DNA from 3 places in the Mameliella sp. LZ-28 genome. Region 1 is predicted to be linked to each of the others. Evidence: riboswitches for the same ligand, from Rfam matches in the RefSeq annotation. Region 1 holds a riboswitch; each other region holds the start of a gene.
What was found. A riboswitch is a leader RNA that binds a small molecule or an ion and turns the genes downstream of it on or off. The one in region 1 is predicted to bind cobalamin.
Positions count from the first base shown of each region.

Region 2: linked by a shared signal. The riboswitch ahead of G9Q80_RS07290 ((2Fe-2S) ferredoxin domain-containing protein) and the one ahead of G9Q80_RS10840 (hypothetical protein) in region 1 are both predicted to bind cobalamin.
Region 3: linked by a shared signal. The riboswitch ahead of bluB (5,6-dimethylbenzimidazole synthase) and the one ahead of G9Q80_RS10840 (hypothetical protein) in region 1 are both predicted to bind cobalamin.

Region 1 covers NZ_JAANYX010000012.1:51,963-55,947, reverse strand. Annotated here, with positions in the region: gene G9Q80_RS10850 (hydantoinase/oxoprolinase family protein) at 1-1,434, opposite strand, end outside; gene G9Q80_RS28160 (LysR substrate-binding domain-containing protein) at 1,505-1,999, opposite strand; partial or broken gene G9Q80_RS28575 (helix-turn-helix domain-containing protein) at 2,175-2,267, opposite strand; cobalamin riboswitch at 2,390-2,593, shown strand; gene G9Q80_RS10840 (hypothetical protein) at 2,710-3,012, shown strand; gene G9Q80_RS10835 (mechanosensitive ion channel family protein) at 3,033-3,985, opposite strand, start outside.
Region 2 covers NZ_JAANYX010000011.1:148,294-152,278, forward strand. Annotated here, with positions in the region: gene G9Q80_RS07285 (benzoate/H(+) symporter BenE family transporter) at 1-360, opposite strand, end outside; cobalamin riboswitch at 569-780, shown strand; gene G9Q80_RS07290 ((2Fe-2S) ferredoxin domain-containing protein) at 872-1,591, shown strand; gene G9Q80_RS07295 (ABC transporter substrate-binding protein) at 1,578-2,510, shown strand; gene G9Q80_RS07300 (FecCD family ABC transporter permease) at 2,511-3,518, shown strand; gene G9Q80_RS07305 (ABC transporter ATP-binding protein) at 3,508-3,985, shown strand, end outside.
Region 3 covers NZ_JAANYX010000011.1:68,517-72,501, forward strand. Annotated here, with positions in the region: gene G9Q80_RS06945 (hypothetical protein) at 1-920, shown strand, start outside; cobalamin riboswitch at 1,019-1,197, shown strand; gene bluB (5,6-dimethylbenzimidazole synthase) at 1,242-1,937, shown strand; gene guaB (IMP dehydrogenase) at 2,021-3,469, shown strand; gene G9Q80_RS06960 (RsmB/NOP family class I SAM-dependent RNA methyltransferase) at 3,624-3,985, shown strand, end outside.

The sequences.
Region 1 (3,985 bases):
GCAGCGCGCCACGCCCAGTTTCTCACACAGCCGCGCAGCATGCAGCGGGGCCGCGCCGCCAAAGGCGATCATCGTGTAGCGGCTCAGGTCCTCGCCGTTTTCCACCGCGTGCACGCGGGCGGCATTGGCCATGTTCTCGTCCACCACCTCAGCCAGCCCATAGGCGGCCTCCAGCGCGTCCATCTCCAGCGTTTCGCCGATCTCTGTCTGTAGCGCCGCCTCTGCGCGGTCCGGGTGCAGCGTGATGGACCCCCCGGCGAAATTCGCAGGGTCCAGCTTGCCCAGGACAAGGTCCGCATCGGTCACGGCGGGCCGCGTCCCGTCGCGCCCGTAACAGGCCGGGCCGGGTTCGGACCCGGCGCTTTCCGGGCCGACGCGGATCTGGTTCATCGCATCCACCGAGGCCAGCGACCCGCCGCCGGCGCCGATTTCGACCATGTCGATCACCGGGATCGAGATTGGCATCCCGGACCCCTTCTTGAACCGGTAACTGCGCGCCACCTCGAAAACCCGCGCCGTCTTGGGTGCCATGTCGCGGATCAGGCAGATCTTGGCCGTCGTCCCGCCCATGTCGAAGCTCAGCACCCGGTCCAGCCCGTGCCGCGCGGCAATCTCGGCCGCAAAGATCGCGCCCCCGGCGGGGCCGCTTTCGACCAGCCGCACCGGGAATTTCGTCGCCATTTCCAGCGAGAGGATGCCGCCGCCCGAATGCATCAGGAAGACCGGGCACGCCGCGCCCTCATGTGCCAGGCGATCCTTCAGGCGACCAAGGTAGGACGCCATCAGCGGGCGGATATAGGCATTGGCGATTGTGGTGTTGAATCGCTCGTATTCGCGCATCTGCGGCGAGACTTCGGAGGACAGCGAGACATCCACACCCGGCAAAGCTTCGGCCAGCACCTCGGCCACCATGCGCTCATGCGCGTCGTTGGCATAGGCGTGCAACAGGCCAACGGCCACGCTGTCATAGCCCCCCGCGCGCAGCCTGTCGGCCAGGGCCTCGACCTCGGCCCGGTCCAGCGGGATCAGCACGCCGCCATCCGCGTCCATGCGTTCGCGCAGCGTGTATCGCCGGTTGCGGGGCAGGAGAGGCTCGGGCAGCACGAGGTTCAGGTCGTATTGCTCGAACCGGCTTTCGGTGCGCATCTCGATCACGTCGCGAAAGCCCTCGGTCGTGACCAACGCGGTTTTCGCGCCGCGCCGCTCGATCAGGGCATTGGTGGCCAAAGTCGTGCCGTGGATCACCTGGGAAATCCGCCCGGGCCCCACGCCCGCCAGGTCACAGACCCGGTGCAGCCCCTCGACAATGGCCTCTTCCGGAGCGGCGTAGGTGGTCAGCACCTTGGTCGAGGTCAGCCCATCCGGTCCTTCCAGCACCACGTCGGTGAAGGTGCCGCCGATGTCGACGCCAAGGCGATACTGTGGTTCGGGCATGAAAGGCTCCTGTCAGCGATACCGGGAAACCTAGCGAGCCACCGCAATGCAATCCAATTATTTGATCGGATCAAGAGGATCGCTTTTCCTGATCCTCGGCCGCCTCCAGATGCGCCCGGGCCACCTCTTGCGCCAGTTCCGCCGCGCGCATGACATAGGAGGGCGCCAGACCGGCGTCGTAGCGTGCGCGAAATCGCAGTGGGTCCGGCACCCAGAGGTAACGCAGTGGCACCAGCCGCCTGGTCGCGATATGGTCGCGCAACTGCTCGATGGGCAGGGTGCCGTGCGCATGGGTCAGCACCGGGTGCCGCGCGATGTCGCGCAGGCTCAACGCGCGACCCTGCAAGCCCAGCCCCGGCGCCGCGACCCAGACCTGCGGAAACTCGCCGAGGTCCACGCCGCCCGAGATCTGCCGTCCGAACGGCCCGCTTTGCAGCGTCAGGTCCAGCCCCCGGCTGAACAGCGACGGCGAAAGGCTGGCCGAGAGGTCCACGGTCAGTTCCACGTCGATGGCCGGAAACCGGTCCTTGAGGACGCGCAGGAATGGACCCAGCCAGCTGTGCACAGATCATCTCTGTCACGCCGAGGCGCAGCACGCCCTCGAACAGATGATCCTCTCCGGCTGCGGCCAGGAAGCCGTCCATCGCGGTCAGCACGGCCCGGGCGCGGGGCAGTATCTTGCGCCCCGTCGGCGTCAGCCGGAGCGACCCGGCATCGCGGTTGAAAAGGCGCAGCCGCAGCAGCGATTCAAGCGCCGAAATCCGGGTCGAGATATTGGGCTGCGTGGTGTTCAGCCGTTCCGCCGCGCGGTGGAAACTGGCCAGGTCGGCCACCTGCACGAAGGCTTCGAGTTGTTTGACGGTGATCTGGCCCACGCCCGCAGTCTGTCGCCTGCGACGCTCTGGCACAAGCGATGGTCCGGGGCGCGAACCGCTTGACCGCGGCAAGATGCTGCGCCACTTTGGCCTGTGATGGTGACCGCGTCCGCGCGGTCTGAAAAGGGAACGCGGTGCGGGGCCATGCCCCAAATCCGCGACTGCCCCCGCAACTGTAAGCGGCGAGCCATCCCGAAGTGACCACTGGGCCGCACGGCCCGGGAAGGTTCGGGACTGCGCCTTGACCCGCAAGTCAGGAGACCTGCCATCGCCGGGCGCCCTGCGCCCAAGCCACTCAACCCGGGCGGGGTGCCCCGGAGACGCGAAAGACGAATGGCAACCTGCCGCCCGTCCTGCCGCCGATCCATGATCCCCGCCCCAGCTTTGCGCGGAGGGCGCGATGACGATCGAACGGGTGCTGACCCTTTTACAGACACGGGCCGAAACACCGGAACGGGCCCGGGAACTGGCAAGCATGGGCTACATGCAATGGCTTGGCAGCCTGCCGGGCTGCGCAAGCTACGAGGAAGAAGCTGTGCGTGCCTGGATGCGGGCCCAGCCCTTTGCCGGCACGGATCCGGCGGTGGCGGTGTTCTGCGACCTGCTGCACCAATCCATCCGCCGTCCAGCGGTGCCGCTGGATCTACCCTTGCCACAGCCGCAAAGGCGCGGAGGCGCCCGGAAACGGCGGTTGTCGATCTGACCGGAGCCTTTGGCCGCAGTCTATGCCGTGGTCGGGACCCCGCCATTGTCCGCGGCCAGGTGCACGGTCTGCGTCGGATAGGCAAAGCTGACGCCCAACTCTTCGGCCAGGGACAGGATGTCGAGGATCAGCGCCTGTTGCGCGGCGATCTGCGCCTCGTAGCTGAAGACGCGAAAGTGCCCCCATAGCTCGATGTCGATGCTGTGGGGGCCAAGCGACTTGATGCCGATGGTCACATTGTCTGTCTCGGCCTCCGGCTGATCGCGGTAGATCTCCATCAGCCGCGCCACGAACTGTTCCAGTTGCGCACGCGGGGTTTCGTAGGTGAGGCCGATCTTCATCAGCACGCGACGCCTCCGCCGGCTGCCCCAGTTGGATATCACCTGGTCCGAAAGCTGGGCGTTGGGCACGATCATCAGGGTGTCGTCCAGCTTGCGCAGGCGCGTCGACCGCAGGCCCACCGTCTCGATCACGGCCAGCGTGTTGGCTGCCTCGACCAGGTCGCCCTTGCGGAAGGGGCGGTCCGACAGAAGGATCGCGCCGCCTATGATGTTGGACACGGTTTCGCGTGCGGCAAAGGCCAGGGCCACGCCACCGATCCCCAGACCGGTCAGGACCCCCTCGTACGGCAGGCCGGCAACATCGGCGCAGCCGATCACCGCCCCGACGACGATCAACAGTTTCATCAGCCCCTGGGCCAGCGACAGCACGATTTCGTCCGTGTAGGCACGGGTCTGGGTCGCCTTGGCCATAAGCGCGCCAAAGATCAGCGAGACGACACGGTAGGCCAGCGCGGCGCTGGCCAGGATCAGCAGCATCGCGGACAAGCCCGACACCGCGCCGAAAGCCCGCAACGTCAGGCCCAACCGCTCGCTGGCGTCAAGGAACAGAAGGGCGGCGGCCATCAATCCGACCGGGCCGGCCAACTGTCCTACAAGGCGTCCCTGCCAGGAATCCTGCCCTGCCAGTCGGC
Region 2 (3,985 bases), on a different contig from region 1:
GATTGCCGCGACGGCGCGCCCCAGGCCGGGGATGACCCCTGTCAGGACGATCAGCAGGGCGCAGATGATCAGGGCACCTACCGCCTCGCCGAACCCTCCGGCCAGCATCGCCGTTGCCGCAAGAAAGGCGGCGCCGGGTGTCGACCAGGCAACCGCGGCGGGGGTGCGCGTGACGATGGGCAGCCAGATACTGCAGATCCCCATGCCGATGGTCGCAAAGAACAGGCCGGTCGCGGCCTGGGTCTCCGAGGCGCCCATTGCCGTCAGCCCGGCCAGAACGATCGCAAAGGAGGCCGCATAGCCGACGAAGGTGGCCAACACCCCCATGTTGAGTGCCGAAAACGAAAAATCCTTGATCATGAAAGGGTCCACTGCTGCCTGACTCGCGCTCCCTACTTGACCGAGGATGGCGCGAACCTCCAGATCAGACATCTTCGGAACGCAGGGCGGTTCACCGCGAAAATCGTCCCCGTGACAGCGACGGCGACCCTGCCGCGCGCAGGGACATGACTGCCGGCCGGTTTCCGCGACGGGGCGGCGAAGGTTCTGGACAGTGATGGTTTTCCATGTCACCAGTTGCGGCGATGGTGCTGCGTTCGGGTCAACCCCGGAGCGGCTGAAAAGGGAACACGGTGCGAGAGACCTCTCTCAATTCCGTGACTGCCCCCGCAACTGTAAGCGGTGAGCAACCCGTCAATCCACTGGATCGACTGCGATCCGGGAAGGGACGGCGCGCTTTGATCCGCGAGTCAGGAGACCTGCCATCAATTGATCGCAACCAATCGGGCGGCGGGCCCGAGGAGGACAAGATGACAGTTCCACAGGGCCCGGTCCCGTGCGCTTGCCTGTTTCCTCTGAACGAGGGCTGGGCATGGACGCATATGTATTCCTGATTTCAGCGAGTTACGTCAGCGCCACCCGGTTCCGCAAGCTGGCCGATGCTCTGGTTCAGGAAGCCCCGTGCCATGCGGTCGCCCTGCGTCTCGAAGGCGAGGGGCAGAACCTCTGGCGGGTGCTGGACGCCCTTGCCGCCGAGGGCGCCAGCCGGATTCAGCTGCGGCCCATCGGCTTGCCGTTTTCACAAAGCCTGGAACGGTGGCTGCCCGGGGCGGCGGCAAGCTGGTTGCACAAGCGCGGCGAAGCGGCGCCCGAGCTGTTTTTTGCGCGCCCGGCAGAGGAAGACGCCGGCTTGGTGCGGAATGCCGCGCGGGCGCGGGTCCCGGCATCGCGCATCGCCCCTTTGCCGGACGGCGAGTTGGGCAAGGGCTGGGATGCGCCGCCGGAGTTTCGCCATCACCTGCTGGTCTGTGCCGGTCCGCGTTGCCACCTCAAGGACGCGCCTCATCTGGCCGATGTTCTCAAGGCCGAACTGCGCCGGGCGGGCGTCAGCGCCGACTGCCTCGTGACGACGACCGGTTGCCTGTTTCCCTGCAACGCCGGCCCGGTGATCGTGCACTACCCCGAAGGCCATTGGTACCGGGTGACCGACGTGGCCGATGTTCGCGCGGTCGTCACCAAGGCGATCGGCGCCGGCGCAATCCCCCGACATCTTTTGATTCACAGGACCGGAGACACCCATGAACCCGTTTAAACTCAGTTTCGTCCTTGCAATGGCCGCCGGAGCGGCTGTAGCGGACCCGGTGACTGTCGAAAGCTGCGGCGCGTCCTTTACCTATGACGCGCCCCCCAGCCGGGCGATCACGCTCAACCAGCAGGCCACCGAGGTCATGCTGGCGCTTGGCCTGCAGGACCGGATGGTCGGAACCGCCTACATGGACGACGCCATCCCCGAGCAATGGGGAGCGGCCTATGACAGCGTGCCCGTGCTGGCAGAGAAATACCCCGCCGCCGAGGTCGTCCTTGCGCAAGAGCCTGACTTCCTGTTCGCGGGATTCGGTTCCGCCTTTTCCGAGGACAACCTGGGTGCCGCGCAAAAGTGGCATGACCTGGGGGTGGGCACCTATCTGGCCGATGCCTCCTGCAAGGCCGCGCATCCGAAGGACGTTCCCCTGACACAGGCCCCGATCCTGCGCGACATCGAGGTGATCGGTGACATCTTTGGCGTGGCGGACCGTGCCGACGCGCTGATCGCCGAAACCCGGGCGCGCATCGACGCGGTTCAGAATGACCCGGCGGGCGGTGGCCGGACCGCGTTCATCTATGACAGCGGGACGGATACGCCCTATTCCATCGGCTGTTGCGGCGGCCCGGCGCTGCTGGCCCGTACTGCCGGCCTGCACAGCATCAGTTCCGAGGTTCATGGCACCTGGATCGACCTTTCGTGGGAACGCGTCGTCGCCGCCGATCCCGAGGTGATCCTGCTGATCGAGGCGGATTGGTCTACTGCTGCGGACAAACGGGCCTACCTGGAAAACGATCCGGTACTGGCAGAGCTGTCGGCGGTCAGGAACGGTCGCTACGTGGTCGTGCCCTTCTCGGAGACCCTGCTTGGCATGCGCTTCGCCGATGGGGTCGAGCGTGTGAATGCGCAGCTCAAGGCATTGGACTAAGTGCCCGCCCGGTTTCCGATCCTGTTGGTCGCGACCCTTGGGGGGCTGCTGTTCGTGGCCCTGGCCGGTGTCCTTTGGGGCACGGCCCAGATCTCCTGGGCCGACCGGTTTGCCATCCTGATGCGGGATGAGACCGCCCCGCGAGGACTGTCCCTGATCGTCTGGCAGTGGCGCATACCGCGCGTCCTGGCGGTGGGGCTGATCGGGGCCGGGCTGGCCCTGGCAGGGGCGCTGATGCAGACGGCCCTGCGCAATCCGATGGCAGACCCCTACCTGATGGGGCTGTCGTCGGGCGCCTCGGCCGCTGCGGTGGCGGCGATCATCTGGCTGCCCACGGGCATGACCGACCGGCTTGGCGTGCCGCTCATCGCCTTTCTCGGGGCGGCGCTGGCCTTTTTCATGACCATTGGCCTGTCGCAGAGACGCGGCAGGATGCCCGACCCTCTGGTGGTGATCCTTGCAGGTGTCGCCGTGTCGCTGATGTTCCAGTCGCTGACGGCCTTTTTCCTCTATGTCGGTGATCCGCACGCCACCCGCAACGCGATGGGCTGGCTGATGGGGACGGCGGCGGGCACGCAATGGCATGAGGTGCCGATGCTGGGCCTGAGTCTTGTCGTGGTTGGGGCGGTCGCCCTGCGCAACGCAAACGCGCTGGACGCGACCCTGCTGGGCGAGGAACGGGCGCAGGCGCTTGGGTTTCGCATCGGCCGCATCCGGCTGTTGATCTTCGTGGCGACGGTGCTCTTGACCGGGCTGGCGGTGTCGGTGGCGGGGATCGTCGGCTTTGTCGGTCTGATCGTGCCGCATATGGCGCGGCTGCTGACCGGTGCCCGGCACCGGGTTCTGCTGCCCCTGACGATGGCCCTTGGCGCGGTGGTCCTGATCGCCGTCGATCTGCTGTGCCGGGTGCTTCTGGCGCCCGAGGAACTGCCGCTTGGGGTGTTGCTGGCGCTGTTCGCGGCGCCGCCCTTCATCCTCATCCTGCGGGGGATCCGTCATGTTGCATGACCCTGTTCGCCGGGATGCCGCCCTTTGCATCCGGAACCTGAGTGTCTTTGTCGAGGGCAGGGGCGTTGTACAGGACGCGTCCCTGTGCGTGCCCAAAGGGGAAATCCATGGCTTGCTGGGACCGAACGGCGCCGGCAAGACAACGCTCTTACGCACGCTCTACCGGGCCACGCGGCCAGCTTCGGGGCGGATTGAGGCCTTTGGCAGGGAGATGGACAGCCATAGCCACGTGGAATGGGCACAGGTGCTGGGCGCCCTTGTGCAAAGCGCGGGGTTGCTGGCGGGATTGACGCCCCGGGACATCGTGGAAATTGGGCTCGAGGCGAAAGGCCTGGGACGGGGCGAAATCCGGAGGCGCCTCGACGAGGCGCTGGGGATTGTCGGCTTGACCGACAAGGCGGATCAATCCGCCGAGCGGCTGTCCGGCGGAGAGCTGCAGCGCTGCTACTTTGCCCAGCTCCTGGCCT
Region 3 (3,985 bases), on a different contig from region 1:
ACGTCAAGCCGGTCTACAAGCTGATCACCGATGATCGCATCACCGAGTGGACCGGCGCGGATGGCCAGACCCGCAGGCTGTACGCCTTCACCGCCTGGCCCGGAGAGCCGGACCTGGCCAACTGGACCCCGGATATGAAACAGGGCGGCTATCCAGAGACGCTCTGGCAGCAATGCGTCTATGTCGATCTCGACCTCGAGGGGCCGACAACCTCGACCGGGGTCGACGTGAACTGCAAGAGCCCGTCCGAGGGGAACATCTATTCCGTCGATGATTTTATCGCCGTGGACCTGAAAAAAGAGGATGCCGCTTTCGTCAACAAGTCGACGGGGGACAGCCGCGACCTGACCGACGGAGAGACCTCTATCGCTCTGCTGGTGGCCATGCATGTCACCTCTCGCGAGACGACGCAGTGGACCTGGCAGACCTTCTGGTGGGAGGCGGACGCCGCCCGGCCCAACACGCCCTCAAGTGCAGCGGTGGCATCGGCCCGGCCCGATACGTTGACCACACAGGCGGCGCATTACGCGATGGCGCCGGCCTATTCGATGCTGGTGCCGGCCCAGCCGCTAGTCGGCGGCAAGAACGTGGGCGCGCTGGTGACGGCCTTCAATCCATACCTGGAGGCCGGTTTCGGCACGCCGGTCATCGGGATCACCGAGACGGTGCAGATCCCGGACGGCGCGGGTGGCTGGACCACGACGACGACCGACATGGGCATCCAGACCAACTGCATGACCTGCCACGGCCTTGCGGCCTGGGGCGGACGTGGCACGGGCTATGCCGCGAATTTCTACGTTCCGCGCGATTACTGGGTGTTCGACACGGCGCTGGACGTGGATTTCGCCTGGTCGGTGCAGGCCATCGGCGAGGCTGTCGAGAAGGCGGAAAAGAAAAAGGCCGACGCGGCGTCAGAGTGACCGGGTCTTGACCGTCATGGATCGTTGCAGGCGCCCCTTTGGGCGCCTGTTTCGCGTTCCGGGGACAGAATCAGCGATTGCCCCGTCGGCCCGCCTGTCGCATTCTGCGTCCGTCAGGTGCCTCGCGAGGGGAGAATCGGGAAGCCGGTGCAAGACCGGCGCGGGCCCGCCGCTGTAAGGGGGATGGAGCGGACAGATGCCACTGGGGGCAGCCCCGGGAAGGCGTCCGCCCCGGCAGACCCCAAGCCAGAAGACCGGCCTGACGGCATCGACCGGCGCCTTGGACAGCGTCCGGTCATTGTCATTTTGCGGAGCCGAAGAATGCCCGATTCCCCAGTTGCGCCCGAAAAAGCGCGCAAGTTTGCCGCCTGCGAGCGCCAGGCGCTTTATGACGTCATCAATGCGCGCCGGGATGTGCGCAACGAATTCCTGCCCGATCCGATCTGCCCTGCGATGCTGCGCCGCGTGCTGGAGGCCGCCCACGCGGCACCTTCGGTTGGCTTCATGCAGCCCTGGAACTTTCTCCTGATCCGCGATCCGGCCCGTCGGTGCGCGGTTCACGCCGCCTTTGAACAGGCCAATGCCGAGGCCGAGGCCATGTTCGATAGCGAGAAGCGAAGCCAATACGCCGCGCTGAAGCTCGAAGGCATCCTGAAGGCGCCGCTGAACATCGCCGTGACCTGTGACCGGACACGCGGGGGCAAGGTGGTGCTGGGGCGCACGCACAACCGCGACATGGACCTGTATTCCACGGTTTGCGCGGTGCAGAACCTCTGGCTGGCGGCGCGGGCCGAGGGGCTGGGCGTCGGCTGGGTCAGCATCTTTCGACAAGAGGACCTGCGGGCGTTGTTGAACTTGCCCGACCATGTCGAGGTTGTCGCCTATCTTTGCGTCGGTCATATCGAAGAATCCTTTGCCCAGCCGGAACTGCAGGCGCGGGGCTGGCGCCGTCGTCTGGATCTGGATGACTTGATCATGGAAGACCGATGGCCGGGCACGCATGGGGCAGGGGGGTGAGACGCGGTGCCGCGCGCTCTTTCCTTTCCCCGCTGCCCGTGCGATAGGGACGCGCCAACCGATCCCTCCCAAGGAGTGCCCCAATGGAGATTCGCGAGGCCCTGACCTTCGATGACGTCCTGCTTGTTCCCGCGGCCTCGAGCGTGTTGCCGTCGACGGCAGACACACGGACGCAAGTGACCAAGTCGATTGCGTTGAACATCCCCCTTCTGAGTTCCGCGATGGACACCGTCACCGAAAGCCGGATGGCGATCACGATGGCGCAGGCCGGCGGCATCGGGGTGATCCACAAGAACCTCGGGATCGAGGAGCAGGCGCGCGAAGTGCGGCGGGTCAAGCGGTTCGAGAGCGGCATCGTCTACAACCCCGTCACCCTGCGCCCGGACCAGACCCTGGGCGACGCGCGGATGCTGACCGAACGCTACGGCTTCACCGGGTTCCCGGTGATCGACGAGGCGCATCGCGTCGTCGGCATCGTCACCAACCGCGACATGCGCTTTGCCGAGAATGACGGCACGCCGGTCCACGCGATGATGACCCGTGACAACCTGGCGATCCTGACCGAACCGGCGGACCGCGAGGAAGCCATCAACCTGATGAAGGCGCGGCGGATCGAAAAGCTGCTGGTGACCGACAAGGACGGCAAGCTGACCGGGCTTCTGACCCTGAAGGACACGGAAAAGGCGGTGTTGAACCCCACCGCCTGCAAGGACGGCCTTGGCCGCCTGCGGGTGGCGGCGGCGACGGGTGTGGGCGATTCTGGCTATGAACGCTCGCAGGCGCTGGTGGATGCGCAGGTCGACATCATCGTGGTCGACACGGCGCATGGCCATTCCGCCGGAGTGCTGGAGGCGGTCGAGCGTGCCAAGCTGCTGTCGAACGAGGTGCAGGTGATCGCGGGCAACGTCGCGACGGCGGATGCCGCGCGCGCCCTGATCGACGCGGGCGCGGATGCGGTCAAGGTGGGGATCGGGCCGGGGTCGATCTGCACGACGCGGATGGTGGCCGGTGTCGGCGTGCCGCAGCTGACCGCGATCATGGAATGCGCGGCGGCGGCCGGCGATGTGCCGGTGATCGCCGATGGCGGCATCAAGTTCTCGGGCGATTTCGCCAAGGCAATCGCGGCGGGCGCCTCCTGCGCGATGGTCGGCTCCATGATCGCCGGAACGGATGAAAGCCCGGGCGAGGTGATCCTCTACCAGGGCCGGTCGTTCAAGGCTTATCGCGGCATGGGCAGCCTGGGCGCGATGGCGCGCGGCTCTGCCGACCGCTATTTCCAAAAGGACGCCGCCAGCGACAAGCTGGTCCCCGAGGGGATCGAGGGGCAGGTGCCCTACAAGGGCCCGGCGGGCGTGGTGCTGCACCAGCTGGTCGGCGGGTTGCGCGCGGCGATGGGTTATACCGGCTGTGCCACGGTCGAAGAGATGCGCCGCAATTGCACCTTCGTGAAAATCACCGGGGCAGGGCTGAAGGAAAGCCACGTGCACGACGTGCAGATCACCCGCGAAAGCCCGAACTACCGGATCGGGTGAGCGCCGCTCCGGGCTTTGCCCGGCAAACTCTCCAATGGAGAGTTCGAGGCGCGAATGGCTGAGTCCCGGCGCGGAAGGCGCGCCGGGAACGGGTCTCGTCAAACCCGTGTCGCTGGGCTAGGCAGGGTCGATTGTCCCCGTTGGAGAACAGCCCATGACCCCCGCCGCCCGAGTTCAGGCCGCTATAGAATTGCTGGACCGGATCGCCGCCGGGCAAGCGGCGGAACAGGCCCTGACCAGCTGGGGACGTGCCGCGCGCTATGCCGGGTCAAAGGACCGGGCGGCGGTACGTGACCTTGTCTTCGACGCGCTGCGCTGCTGGCGGTCGACCGCGGCCTTGGGCGGCGGCGAAACCGGGCGGGCGCGCTTGTTGGGGCTGCTCCGTCTCAGGGAAGAAGATCCCGACACCATCTTTACGGGGCTGGGCCATGCACCGGCCCCGCTTGGTGCAGACGAACAGGCCGCCGGTCAGGCGCCGGAGGGGGCGGCGGCGCTGGATTTGCCGGACTGGCTGGC